Linked DNA regions of Halorarum salinum. The protein of the gene in region 2 binds, or shares a complex with, the protein of the main gene of each other region. Links are inferred from orthologs where the notes say so. Each region holds a gene or a part of one and is shown on either strand. Other genes may lie near its edges. The genes, in order: HUG12_RS05280 and HUG12_RS17800.

The links.
Region 1: the proteins of HUG12_RS17800 (region 2) and HUG12_RS05280 are in contact, whole or in part, in a crystal structure (PDB 3CW2), measured with the Saccharolobus solfataricus proteins. The link is inferred for Halorarum salinum from one-to-one orthologs. Residues at the interface, in WP_009989173.1 of Saccharolobus solfataricus: Val185, Arg186, Thr187, Asn188, Glu189, Pro190, Leu191, Gly192, Val193, Glu194, Ile196, Lys197, Ile200, Ser201, Leu204, Ile217, Lys218, Ile219, Tyr220, Thr221, Ile222, Gly223, Ala224, Pro225, Tyr227; in WP_009988771.1 of Saccharolobus solfataricus: Asp222, Lys225, Pro226, Gly227, Thr228, Gln229, Phe230, Asn231, Leu233, Lys234, Gly235, Leu259, Phe273, Thr274, Lys275, Tyr300, Leu301, Asp302, Pro303, Ser304, Leu305, Lys307.

What each region holds. Positions count from the first base shown.
Region 1 is NZ_CP058579.1:1,112,660-1,118,777, forward strand. Bases 2,157-5,136 are described here. They hold HUG12_RS05280 (translation initiation factor IF-2 subunit gamma), read right to left. Parts: upstream 4,270-5,136; coding sequence 3,043-4,269; downstream 2,157-3,042. Other genes in these bases: HUG12_RS05270 (DNA-directed RNA polymerase), read right to left, coding at 2,157-2,649; HUG12_RS05275 (PIN domain-containing protein), read right to left, coding at 2,651-2,998; HUG12_RS05285 (30S ribosomal protein S19e), read right to left, coding at 4,528-4,983; HUG12_RS05290 (lysylphosphatidylglycerol synthase transmembrane domain-containing protein), read right to left, coding at 5,079-5,136. Also shown: HUG12_RS05245 (bifunctional N(6)-L-threonylcarbamoyladenine synthase/serine/threonine protein kinase), read right to left, coding at 1-377; HUG12_RS05250 (30S ribosomal protein S24e), read right to left, coding at 393-701; HUG12_RS05255 (pyridoxamine 5'-phosphate oxidase family protein), read left to right, coding at 813-1,235; HUG12_RS05260 (GTP-dependent dephospho-CoA kinase family protein), read right to left, coding at 1,332-1,862; transcription elongation factor subunit Spt4, read right to left, coding at 1,867-2,064; more of HUG12_RS05270, read right to left, coding at 2,065-2,156; more of HUG12_RS05290, read right to left, coding at 5,137-6,107. UniProt on the Methanocaldococcus jannaschii protein: eIF-2 functions in the early steps of protein synthesis by forming a ternary complex with GTP and initiator tRNA.
Region 2 is NZ_CP058579.1:3,512,798-3,518,926, forward strand. What follows is about bases 1,933-4,923. They hold HUG12_RS17800 (translation initiation factor IF-2 subunit alpha), read right to left. Parts: upstream 3,833-4,923; coding sequence 3,032-3,832; downstream 1,933-3,031. Other genes in these bases: HUG12_RS17790 (Single-stranded DNA binding protein), read right to left, coding at 1,933-2,591; HUG12_RS17795 (RNA-protein complex protein Nop10), read right to left, coding at 2,815-3,000; HUG12_RS17805 (hypothetical protein), read right to left, coding at 3,949-4,221; HUG12_RS21920 (hypothetical protein), read left to right, coding at 4,315-4,449; HUG12_RS17810 (hypothetical protein), read left to right, coding at 4,511-4,711. Outside these bases: HUG12_RS17785 (hypothetical protein), read right to left, coding at 1-1,329; more of HUG12_RS17790, read right to left, coding at 1,326-1,932; more of HUG12_RS17815, read left to right, coding at 4,924-6,129. UniProt on the Methanocaldococcus jannaschii protein: eIF-2 functions in the early steps of protein synthesis by forming a ternary complex with GTP and initiator tRNA.

The DNA.
Region 1 (6,118 bases), 2.4 Mb from region 2 along the record:
GAGTCGAAGCCGGACAGGTGGCGCCCGATCTCGAGGTGGGCCACCATGTGGTTCACGCCGACGAGGGGCACCTCGAGGGTTCTCGAGAGCGCCCGCGCCGCGGTGCCGACGATGCGGAGGCAGGGGCCGAGCCCCGGTCCGCGGGAGAACGCGACCGCGTCGATCGGGTCGGGGCCGTACTCCTCGCGTGCGCGGGCCAGCGTCCGCGCTATCACCTGCGGGATCGCCTCGCCCATGTGTTCGGCGGCCTCCCGCGGATGAATGCCGCCGCTATCGGGTTCGTACGCGTCGGACTCGACGAAAACGTCGCCCCCGGCGTCGTCGAAGACGGCGGCGCTCGCACACCACGCCGTCCCCTCGATGCCGAGGACGCGCATTCCGTGGCGGGTCGCTTACGCCTCTTCGGCCTCGGCGTCCTCGTCGGCGCCGATGGCGTTACGGTCGAGCATGTAGTCCTGTTCGACGTCCTCGGCGTCCTCGGCCGTCTCGTACACCTTCGCGTAGCCGACCGTCCTGCGCATGCCGAACTTCGTGTTCAGTTCGTGGACGACGACCTCGGCGGCGTCCTTGTCGAGTTTCGCCGCCAGCGAGTCGCGCACCTGCAGGCGCGCGGGGGTGGCGTCCTCGTGAACGATCTCGAAGCGGACGTCAGTGCGGTGCAGCATGGGGTTCTCCTCCTCGGAGATGATGTCGATATCCATGGTTCAGTTGCCGGAACATCCGCTCGTTGGTGGGAAAAGGATTTCGAAGCGGACGGAGCCGTCGCCGGCGGCGGGGACAACGCTTTGCGCCGCGCCGTCGAACGACCGCCCATGAACGGCCCGTTCACTTACACGGCGGGAATGGACGAGGCGGAGGTCGAGGCCGCACTCGGCGACGCCGGTACCGCGGTGCTCGCGCTCGCCGACGGGGACCGTGCCTACGCCGTCCCGGTCTCCTACGCCCGGGCGGACGGCGACCTCGTCGTCAGGCTCACCGACGACGGCGACGCGACCAAACTGGCCTTCCTCGACGCCACCGAGGAGGTCGTCGTCCTCGTCTACGACGACGACCCGAAGGAGGGCTGGTCCGTCCAGATCCGGGGTCGGCTCGTCCGCCTCGAGGAGTCGGCGGCCCGGCGGGTCCGTGACCGGTTCGACCCGTTCCGGGTGTTCGACGAGGACCTCGTCGACCTCGACGTCCGGCTCTACCGGGTCGATCCGACCGCCAGGGCCGGTCGACGGGTGGCGCGATAGCCCTCCCGTAGGGAGCAGTTCGTGGATGCCGTTCACGAGTGACAGTTCGCGGGTAGCGGTCCGAGCGGTGCGGCCCCGATGGCCGGGCGTCGGGGGCTATCGTTGCTCCAGCCGGTCGAACGCCGCCTCCACGTCGCCGTCCATGCGCCCGACGAGGTCACGGGCCTCGGCTCTCGTCTCCGGGGTAACCGGAACGAGCACCATCCCCTCGTCCGGCTGGCCGTAGACGACGCTCGCGCCATCCGGCGCGGCGACGATGGCCGGGAGCGTCGCGAGGTCCTCCTCGCCGGTCACGTGGATCACGACGTTCTCGTCCCGGTCGATGGCCTCTCGGAGCGCGTCGAGCATGTCGGCCGAGAGCGTCGCCGGCGGGTTCTCGACCTCGATGCGGGGGTTCCCGCCGGCGAGCACCGCGGCGATCTCCTCGCTCACGGCCTCCCGCTTCGTCCTCCCGTCGAGGACCGAGACGTCCGGGTCGCGGCCGGCGACCCGGAGGTGGTAGGTGACGACGTCGCCGACCGCGACGATCGGGTCGCCGGCGTCCGCGAGCAGCGCGTCCGTCTCGACGTACACCGGGCCGAGCGGCTCCTTGAACGCGCCGCGGAGGGTCTCGGGCAGGCGGAGCATCCGGTCAGCGGACCTTCAGCGCGTAGCTGCCCGCCTTGGTCACGTTCATCTCGGGGGCGATCTCGGACTGCTCGGGATGGGTGATGATGATGTAGCCGGCCCAGTCCTCCGTGAGCGAGGAGGAGCCACAGTTGTCGCAGGTCTGGCTGTCGGGGTCGTTCACGTAGTGGCACTCGCGGCACGCGAGCCGGTCCTCGGCCATCTAGCTCCCCTCCGCGGTCGCCTCGTCGCCCTCGTCGCGCTTCGCCGCCTCGTCCTCGAGCCAGCCGTGCTTGCCGAGGCCGGGCTGTTTCGCGGTGAGCCCGATCTTCGAGTCGCGGGGGTTCCGCTCGTCGATGCTCTTGGTCACGACGCGCACGCGGACGGCGTCCTCGACGCCGAGGGTCTGGTTCGACTCCGTCGACGCGAGCTGTTGGTTCTCGCCGTCGTAGGCGAGATATTCGTCCGATATCTGGGAGACGTGGAGCAGCCCGTCCACGGGGCCGATGCCGACGAAGGCGCCGAACTCGACGACCTCCACCACGTTCCCGTCGACGACCTCCTGCATGTCGGGATCGAAGGTGATGGCGTCGAACTCGGCCTCGTAGTACACGCCGGGTCGGTTCGGCAGCACCGCGCCCTCGCCGATGTCGTGTACCGCGACGACGCTGACGACGCTGCCGACGTCCTCGTCCATGCGGCCTTCCAGCTTGTCCTGCAGGAGCTTTCGCACCCTGTCGTTCGTCACGTCGGCCAGGTGCTCGGGTGGCACCTCGACCGTGTCCTTGAGTCGTACCCGTTTGTACATGTTATCGCTCTGTTACCGCCAGTGTGTTCGCGCCCCTTAAACAGATTACGCGAACGCCCCGTTCGGCGAGGCGCTCGCGCAAGGGAGCGTCGTTCGTGACCACGTAGCCGTCGAACTCGCGTCGGGCGAGTTCGACGACGGCGTCGTCGGCGTACCGTTCGTGCGTCTCGACCACCCGACAGCGCTCCGCGAGGTCGCGGCCGACCGACGCCGCCGTCGCCTCCTCGCCCGCACCCTCGGACAGGTTCTCCAATTCCGCGACGACCGCCCGCGGGACGACCGGATCGGGGTCGGTCACCAGTCGGTCCAGTTCCTCGAACACGCGGACGCCGCACTCGACCGGCATCATTAGCGCGTTCGTGTCGAGGACCACGGTCGTCACGGGGGAGTCACCTACCGCAGCGTCCCGACGCCGATGAGCCGCCAGCGGGCGCCCATCCGTCGGTTGATCGCGATCTTCGCGCCCGACTCCGCACAGACGGGGCGCTTCAGCGACACCTCGCACTCGCCCTCTCGGGCGCTCGTGACCGCGCCCACGGTGGTCGCGGTGCCGACCGTGAGCATCAGCGGCTCGCCGGTCGAGATCTCCTCGACCTCGCCCTCGCCGACGACGCGGTCGAGCAGTTCGACCCCCATCTCGAACGCCTCACGCGTCGGCGGCAGGCTTCCGGGTTCGCCTGCGACCTGCCCCGCGAGCGCGTCGCCCTTCGTCAGGCTCGGATCCAGACCCGTGCCGACCCCGAGCAGACCGCCGGGGCTGACCTTCTCGACCGACCGGCCGCCGGCCTGGAGCGAACGCACGCTCGTCTCGATGGGCCGGTGCTCGGTCTGGCCGCCCTCCTCGACCTCGCGGCCGGGCCGGAGTTCGAGCTCGTCGCCCGCCTCGAGGGTGCCCTGCGAGAGCGACCCGCCGAGCACGCCCCCGAGCAACTCGTCGGCGGTCGTGCCGGGCCGGTTGATGTCGAACGACCGCGCGACGTACATCCGCGGGGGGAGCGTCTCGTCCCGGTCGGGCGTCGGGATCTCCTCCTCGAGCGCCCCGATGAGCACGTCGACGTTGATCCCCTGTCCGGCGCTGATGGGGACGATCGGCGCGCCCTCGGCGACCGTCCCCTCGACGAACTCCTGGATCTGCGCGTAGTTCTCGCGGGCGCGCTCGGAGCCCACGAGGTCGATCTTGTTCTGGGCGACGACGATGTTCTCGATGCCGATGATGTCCAGCGCCATCAGGTGCTCCTCGGTCTGGGCCTGGGGCACGTCCTCGGTGGCCGACACCACCAGGACGGCGCCGTCCATGATGGACGCGCCGGACAGCATCGTCGCCATCAGCGTCTCGTGGCCCGGCGCGTCGACGAACGAGACGGTCCGAAGGACCTCGGTCTCGACGTCGTGTTCCGGGCACCTCTCCTCGACGGTGAACGCTTCGGGCTCGTCGCACTCGGGACACTTGCGTAGCGTCGCGTCGGCGTATCCCAGCCTGATTGAGATGCCGCGCTTCATCTCCTCGCTGTGCTGGTCGGTCCACGACCCCGAGAGCGCCTGCACGAGGGTCGTCTTCCCGTGGTCCACGTGGCCGACGAGTCCGATGTTCACCTCCGGTTGTGTTTTCTCCGTCACCATTGACCTCCGAGAGATAATCTCGTTAGGTAAATTCGCCTCCTGCGAGTGATAAAGGTGCTGTTCTCGGCTTCCGCGCCCCCTTGCGGTTTCCGGCGGTCGCGTGGCAGCCGATCACACCGGTCGACGCGGTTGGGCGATTACCCCGGGGACCTGCCCCCGCGACGGGTCGCCCACGGCCCCCGTCGTCCGCCGTCGAGCGGCGTCGTCCGCCTCGCTCCCGGCCGAGGGGGGACGTCGCGAAAACGGCCTCGAACCGGTCTACGCGTAGCGTTCGAGCTCCGGCCGGTCGAGGCCCTCCAGCACGTCGCCTGCGGCCTCGTCGAGGAACGCGCGACCCTCGTCGGTGATCCGGCGGCCCTCGCCCTTGGCGGTCTCGACGAAGCCCTCCTCCTCGAGCTGCTGGAGCGCCACCCGGATGATCTTCCGCGAGCCGGCGGCGTGCTCGGCGGGGGAGACGCGGTAGCGCGTCGAGCCGCCCTTGGAGCCACCGTACCCGGTGGCGAGCCGCTCGACGCCGATGGGGCCGTTGTCGGCGACCTTCCGGAGCAGGGAGGCGGTCCGGACGAACCAGAAGTCCTCCTGCTGGGGCGGGAGTTCGCGGCCCGTCCCCGTCTTCGTGAAGCCGGCCCACTCCGGCTCCTCGATGCGCTCCTCGAGCCGGTCGGCGACCTCCTCGATGAGGTCCGCCGCCGGGACGTCGTAGAGAGTGACCATACGGCCGGATTCACCGTCCCGGCGTTTAAACTCGTCGTCTCTCCGTCGCGGCTGTCACTCGCTCACGGGGGCGCCGGACCGGAGGATGTGGCCCCTCACCCGAGTCCGTCCGCGCCCACGACGCCCACGACGGCCCCGCCGACGAGCACGGGGATCCAGAACACCGCGCCGCGGTAGATGACGACCGCCGCGAGGGCCGTCCCCGCGCCGACGTTCACGCCCGGGAGCGCCGCCAGCACGGCGACGAGCACCGCCTCGATGCCGCCCACGCCGCCCGGCAACGGGGTGGCGCCCGCGATGGCGCCCATCGGCACGACGAACAGCATCGCCGAGAGCGGGACCGACGCGCCGATGGCCTCGAAGGCGACCCAGAGCCCGAGCATCTGGCAGCCCCAGCCGAGCGTCGAGGCTCCGAGCGAGAGGGCGATGGCCTCGCGGTCGGTCGCGACGCGCTCGATGGCGCCGAAGAAGTGGCCGATGCGGGACTCGATGGCGTCCGGGTCGGGGACGGGGACGCCGGGGACCAGCCCCGCCAGCCGGCGGACGACCGGCGTGAGCGCCGAGACGACGCGGTGCTCCAGGCTATACCTGTGCCGCCACCCCAGATACACGAGCCCCGGCACCGCCACGGCGAGGAGCACGACGACGCCGGTGGCGACCCGGAGCCGGGTGCCGAACGTCGTCTCCGTCGCGAAGTAGGCCGCGCCGACGAGCGCGAGCGTGATGGAGGGGACGAAGTTCAGCGTGTCCACGCTCGCGATGGCCGCCAGCCCGCGCTCGTACTCGGTGTCGGTCATCTTCGAGATGAGCAGCGCCGTCACCGGCTCGCCGCCGGCCTGCCCGAACGGCGTCACGTTGTTCGAGAACATCGCGCCGTTGAACACGAGAAACGACTTGCCGACCGACGTCCGCACGCCGAGCACGCCGAGGACGGTCCGGAGCGCGAACGACCAGGCGAGGAGCCAGGCGACCGTCAGCCCGACGACGACCAGCACCAGCCCCGTCCTGGCCCGCGAGAGCTCCGCGAGCAGTTCATCGACGCCGACGAGGTGGAGCATCGTCGCGAGGACCACGGCCGCGGCACCGAAGCCCAGGACGGTGGCGCGGAGCTGGTCGCGGTCCATGCCCCCGGCTC
Region 2 (6,129 bases):
CTCGATCCCGGCCTCCCCGGGTTCGCCGACCTCGCTGCCGGTGGAGAACCCGACGTCGTGTTCCGCCTCGACCTCGCGTCGCTCCTCCTCCGTGAGGGCGTCCTCGAAGTCACCCGGTTCGGCGTCCTCCAGGTCGGCCGGTTCGGCGTCCTCGAAGTCGCCGAGGTCGTCGGCCGTGTCCCGGAAGTCGCCCGGGCCGTCCTCCCCGTCCGGATCCGTCGAGGGGGCGGCAGCTGCCCGCTCGGACTCCGCCGACTCGGAGTCGTCCGCCGCGTCCATCGGCTCCTCCTCTGCCGATTCGGAGTCGACCGAGGCGGACCCGGTCGATTCGGTTCCGGTCGGCGTCGGCTCCGTCGACCCGGAATCGCCGCCCTCGGAGCGGAGTTCCTCCGCGGTCTCGCCGGAGGCCGTGCCGCCGGTCGACGCCGTCGCGCTCGCCGGTTCGGGTTCCTCGTCGGCCGGCTCCGCGGCGTCCGCGGGTTCGGCGGCCGACTCGGTCCCGTCGTCCGTCGCCGTCTCCGCCGTCGTCGTCGAGGGGACGGCCGAACCCCCCTCGACGTCCGCGGCGGTAGCCGCGTCGAGGTCGAGACCGTGCTCGGGCAGGGGTCCGACCTCGGTCGGGCCGGCCGCGTCGGGGTCGGCCGTCAGGGGCCGCACCTCCTCGCGCTCGTCGGCGACGACCTCGAGCGCGTCGACCGCGAGTCGGCGAACCGCTTCGACGTAGGCGGGCGTCGTCCCGTAGTGGTCCAGCGCGCGCGGGATGCCCGCGGCGAGCGCCTCCGGCGCCTCCGCGGCCTCGAGGCGGGCGCGGAGGGCGTCGCCGCGCTCGTCCAGTTCCAGGGCCGCCGCGAGCACCGCGAGGCGGTCGAGCGTCGCCTCCGCGGCCGAGACCGTCCAGCGGTCCCGCGTCTCCGCGTCGACCTCGCTGAGGCTCTCCGGGCGGACCGAGGTGTAGACGACGTCCGAGTCGTCCGGCTGGAAGGTGCGTGCCTTCCCGGTGAGCGCGACGAACGCCGGCGGCGTGGTGCGGTCGAGGAACGCCAGTTCGTCGGGCTGGTACTGCCCGGCGTAGGTGACGAACGCGCCCGTGGGGTCGACGACGCGACCGCGGACGGTGTCCTCGTTCACCGACTCGACCTCCGTGAGCACGCCCACCGCGAACAGGCGGTTCACGCGCAGGCCGGTCGGCGTCACGACGTAGTTCGGAGCGCGCTCCTCGTCGCTCTCGGAGTACTCCATGGAGGCGTCGTCGAACTCGGCGGCGAACAGCCTGTGGGCGACCTCGCGGGTGCCGGGCCCGGAGTCGTCGCCGTCGCCGTTCGAACTCACGCTCTCACCTCCTCGAGCGCGGCCGTCGCACGCTCGATCGGGTCGTCCTCGCTCGGTTCGAACTCGCTCGCGTCGAGGTTCGCGCCGTACTCGTCCACCGAGAGGTGGCCGCGGACGCGGTACTCCCGCCCGACCAGCTTCTCGCGCACGTCCTCGGCGACGACCTCGCGGCTCATCGCGTCACGCGCGGCCTCGAGGGCGTCCTCCAGCGTCCCGCCGTACACCGTTTCGGTGATCTCGCGGTCGAGGATGGCGGTGACCGTGGCGGTGCCGTCGTCGAGGATCGCCTTCACCCGAAGGTCGTCCTCGGGGTCGACCTGCCCGTGGCTGCGGCACTGGCCGTTCTGGACCAGCCGGCCGCAGTCGGGACAGCGCTCGATGAGCCCGGAGCCGTCGCGCACTTCGAGCACGTTGCCGGTCACCTCCACGTCGTACATCCCGCCCGAGGAGACTGCCTCGCCGATGGCGACGCGTGGCGCCTCGTCGGTTACCTCGACGGTCGCCCCGGAGACGGTCGTGAACTCGGTGAGGTTGATCGAGGGGACGCCGCGGAACTCCCGGACGTACACGTCCTCGACGCGGAGTTCGGCGCCCTCCTCGACCTCGGGCGTCGGGTCCCAGTCGGTGAACGGGAGCCGGGCGGTCTCGTCGCCCAGCACGCCCGAGAGGATGGTGGTCTCGCCGTCCCGGCCGTCGATGACTCGCTCTTCGACCTCCGTCACGCGCGCCTCGACGGTCAGCCCGCGGTCGCCCGCCTCGACGTCGATGAGGTCGCGCTCGCCGCCGACGTCGTACGGGACCGCCAGGGTCTCCGATTCGAGCGCCACCGAGGAGGACTGGCCCATGTTGAGTTCGGGTTCGCCGTCCCACTCGCGCACGCCGGCGTTGCCGACCGTGACGGTGTCCCCGGGCTCGAAGCCGAAGTCCTGCCACGCGGTGTAGCTGATCGTCCCGGTTTCGTCCGCGAGTTCCCCCTCGCGGATGGTCGTGTCCTCGCCCTGGTAGCGGATGCTACGCGTCCCGACCGTCAGCACGCGCGCGGTGACGCTGACGTTGCCGGAGTCGGTGGTGACGTCCGCGACGTCGACCGACGTGGGCGTGGCGTCGCCGCCACCGCCGCCGCCGTACTTCCGGCGGACCGACTGCTTGGCCTCGTCGATGGGGACGCTGTACTCCAGTAGGTTCTGCAGGTCCTGCTTGACCTCCTCTTTGTCTTCGCCGAGAGCGGAGGCGAGCTCCTCGGCGTGGTTGTCGACGTCCATCGCTCCCGTCTAGTTCGGGACGGCTGTTAAACTCTCCGTGCCGGTTCGTCGGCGTTCGGTGGCGGGACCGGACGGTTTCCGGAACCGGCGCCCGCCGACGAACGGTGCGGACGACCGCGAAACCCCCGGGACGCTCCGCTCGGTCCGACCCGCCGTGACTCGCCCGAGCGTCGCTGGCCTAACCATCGAACGTGCACGCCCGTGGTTCCGCCCGACGAACCGCCTACTCCGAGGACGAGCGCTCGCGGGCACGCCGCCGATACTCGCCGTACGGATCCTCGGGGCTGAACGGCGCCGGCGCGGAGTTGACCGCGTCGGCGCCACACTCCGGACAGGCGTCGTGGAGCGTGTACACCGGCCGCTCGTGACGCCCCTTCCACGCCGAACAGACCCTGATGTCCGATTTCACGAGTTCCTCCCGTCCCGGCCCCCGAACGACCCTACTCGTCCTCGGTCTCGCGCTCGCGGTGGAACGAACCCGTCCCGCCGACGGCCGTGATGGACCGGCGCGCGCGGTCGGCCGACTCCTCCAGTTCGTCCTCGGCGGTCTTGTAGTCGGGGGCGCGGACGCGGATGCGGTACTCGGGGGCGCCGACGTAGGTCACCTCGAGTTCCACCTCGTCCGGCACCTCGCCGTTCCCCTCGGCGGCCTCGAGCGCGGCCTTCACGTCGTCGACGCCGTCGGCCTCGGGCGATTCGAGGTCGACGTAACCCGTGACCGTCACGTACGGGACCGAGACGTTCTCCCGGGCCGTCTCGACGATGGCCTCGATCTCCCCCTCGTCGAGGTCGGTGTCCTCGAGCGCCTCCTCGCCGTGGATGGCCGCCTGCTCGAAGCCGTCGTACATCGATCCGAACGCCGAGTAGAGCGCCTCCGCGACGCGGGTGTACTGCTCGTCGCTCACGTCCTCGCCGAACGAGATGGTCATCCAGTTGTCCGCCTTGCGCTCGTTCTTCCACTCCTGTATCTTGTCCGAGCGCTGGTGGTCGTTGACGTCCTTGATCGAGAGGTCGATCTGCTGGGACGACTCGTCGACGTCGAGCACCTTCGCCACGACGCGCTCGCCGACGCTCACGTGGTCGCGGATGTTCTTGATCCACCCGCTCGCGACCTCGCTCACGTGGACGAGTCCGCGCTTGTCCTCGTACTCGTCCAGATCCACGAACACGCCGAAGTCGGCGATCTCGTCGATCTCGCCGACGACGAGTTCACCCTTCTCGGGCCAGCCGCTGAATTTCATGCATGAGCGTTGACGCCGCCCCCTCTCAACAGTTTCGACTCGTGCGACTCGCCCCCGGAGGTGCTGATCGTCGCGGGACTCGCTCGGGCGGACTCGCCCGCCGAGCCGGCGGGCGTTCACTCCAGCCGCAGTTCCCCCGCGCGCTCGACCGCGAGGTCGGCGACCTCGTCGACGCTGTCGTCCGACCGATCCGCGAGCACCCGGAGCAGCATCCCGAGCTGGGTCGCCGCCGCCTCCCGCAGCTCCCCGACGTCCTCGGTGTCGTTGCCGAAGTAGTACTCCCGCTCGCCGTCCTCGCGGACGATGCCGACGTACACGGACTCGAGCCCGTCCCCCGAGACCGCCTCGGCCGCCCGCGCCTGGAACGTCTCGAACTCTCGTTCTGCCATCGTCCGAGCGAACGGGCCGGCGCCCGGTCAATCCTCGGGTACCCGCGCCCGTGCGCCCCGAACCCCTATGGAGTGGGACGCGGTAGGCGATCCATGGACTCCGACAGCCGGCGGACCGAAGCGGGACGGGCGGTGGGCTTCGCACTCCTCGCCCTCGCGGCGGTCGTCGCGGCGGTCGTGGTAGTCGGGCTCGGCCGGGACGAGCCGACGGTCTCGCCGCCGTTCTGATCGTTCGGGGGCGCCGGTATCCGCCGAAAGCGATACGCCCCGCCGCGCCGTACGTGGCGACATGACCGACCGGAACACGCCGTCGAACCGACTCCGGCTCCTCGGCGCGACCGTCCTCGTCGCGGCCGTGGGCGGGGCCACGTTCCTGGCGTGGCGTCGGGCCGCACCCCTCTCGCGGCTGTTCGTTCCTGACCGACGGGACGGACCGCGCGGTCGGACCGAGCCGAACCCGCGACGGAACCCCGGCACGGATCCGGCCTGAACGGACACCACGACCGTCAGGACGCCGTCACGGCGGCCCAACGTTTTCGTACGTTCTCGCCGAACTACGGAAAGTGAGCTACGTTAACGACACTCACGTCGACGGGCCGGTCGTCCGCGTCACTGTCGGGCGAGGCGACCCCCCGAGCGTCGCCCGGGAACCGGGGGAGGCCGACGCAAGCGGCGAAGCGCGTCCGCTGGAACGGGGACGGAGGGTCCTCCAGACGGCCCGTACCGCGGCCGAAACGGCGGACGTCCGCGAGGTGGGTTCGACTGGCGTCCGCGCGCTCGAACCGCTCGCGCTCGTCACGATCGGCGGGCGGACGGCGTACTACCCGCGCCCCTCCGCCGAGCAGACGCGGGCGTTCGTCGAGCGGGCCGAGTCGGGGGACGTCGGGGAGGACGTCGGCACGTGGGTCGTCGAGCACGACCCCGACGTCGGGACGCTGCCCACGCCGGCGGAGGGGCCGCTCGGGGTCGGGTCGCGGCGCGTGCTCGGCGGGTGTGGCTGGACCGATTTAGGTGACGGCGCCCACGCGACGACGGAGGCCGCGACGCTCGCCCGCGAAGACCCGGATGCGGCGCTCGAACGGCTCTCGGAGGCCGGCCTGCTCGGGCGGGGTCGCGGCGACGCGAGCCGGGACGCCCCCCTCGTCGAGGACCTGCGTACCGTCCGCGAGACGTCGGGCGACCCGGTCGTGGTGGTGAACGCCAACGAGAGCGACCGCCGCAACGGGACCGACCGGACGCTGCTCGGCGGGTCGCCGGCGACGGTGCTCGACGGGACGCTCGCGGTCGCCGCGATCGTCGGCGCGGACCCGGGCGACGTCGTCGTGTACACGAACGAGGACGACGACCTCGTCCGCTCCAGGAGCCGCCGCGCGGCCGTCGCCGCCGTCGACGCGCTCGGCGGAACGACGGGTGCCGGCGACCCCGACGCCCCGCAGGTCGTCGCCGGCCCCGACGAGTACATCGCCGGGGAGTTCACCATGGCGCTCGAGGCGCTGGAGGGGAACGACCGGCTGGAGGCGCGCCTGCGCCCGCCCGGCCCCGCCCGACACGGCCTGTACGGGCGCCCGACCGCCGTGCACACGCCCCGGACGCTCGCGCAGGTTCGCGAGGCGCTGCTCGACCCCGACGCCTTCGACGCCGACGACGCCGACCCCGGGACCAGACTCGTCACCGTGACCGGCGACGTGGAGACGCCGGCGACCGTCGAGTTGCCGACCGGAAGTTCGCTGGCGGCCGCCCGCGACGCCGTCGACTCGACGGGACGGTTCAAGATGGCCTGCGTCGGCGGCCTGTTCGGCGGCTTCACCCGGACGCTCGACCACCCGGCGAACGCGCTGGCGCTGGAGAACGCCGGCCTCGGCACCGGCGGCGTCGTCGAACTGTTCGACCGTGACCGCTGCGTCGTCG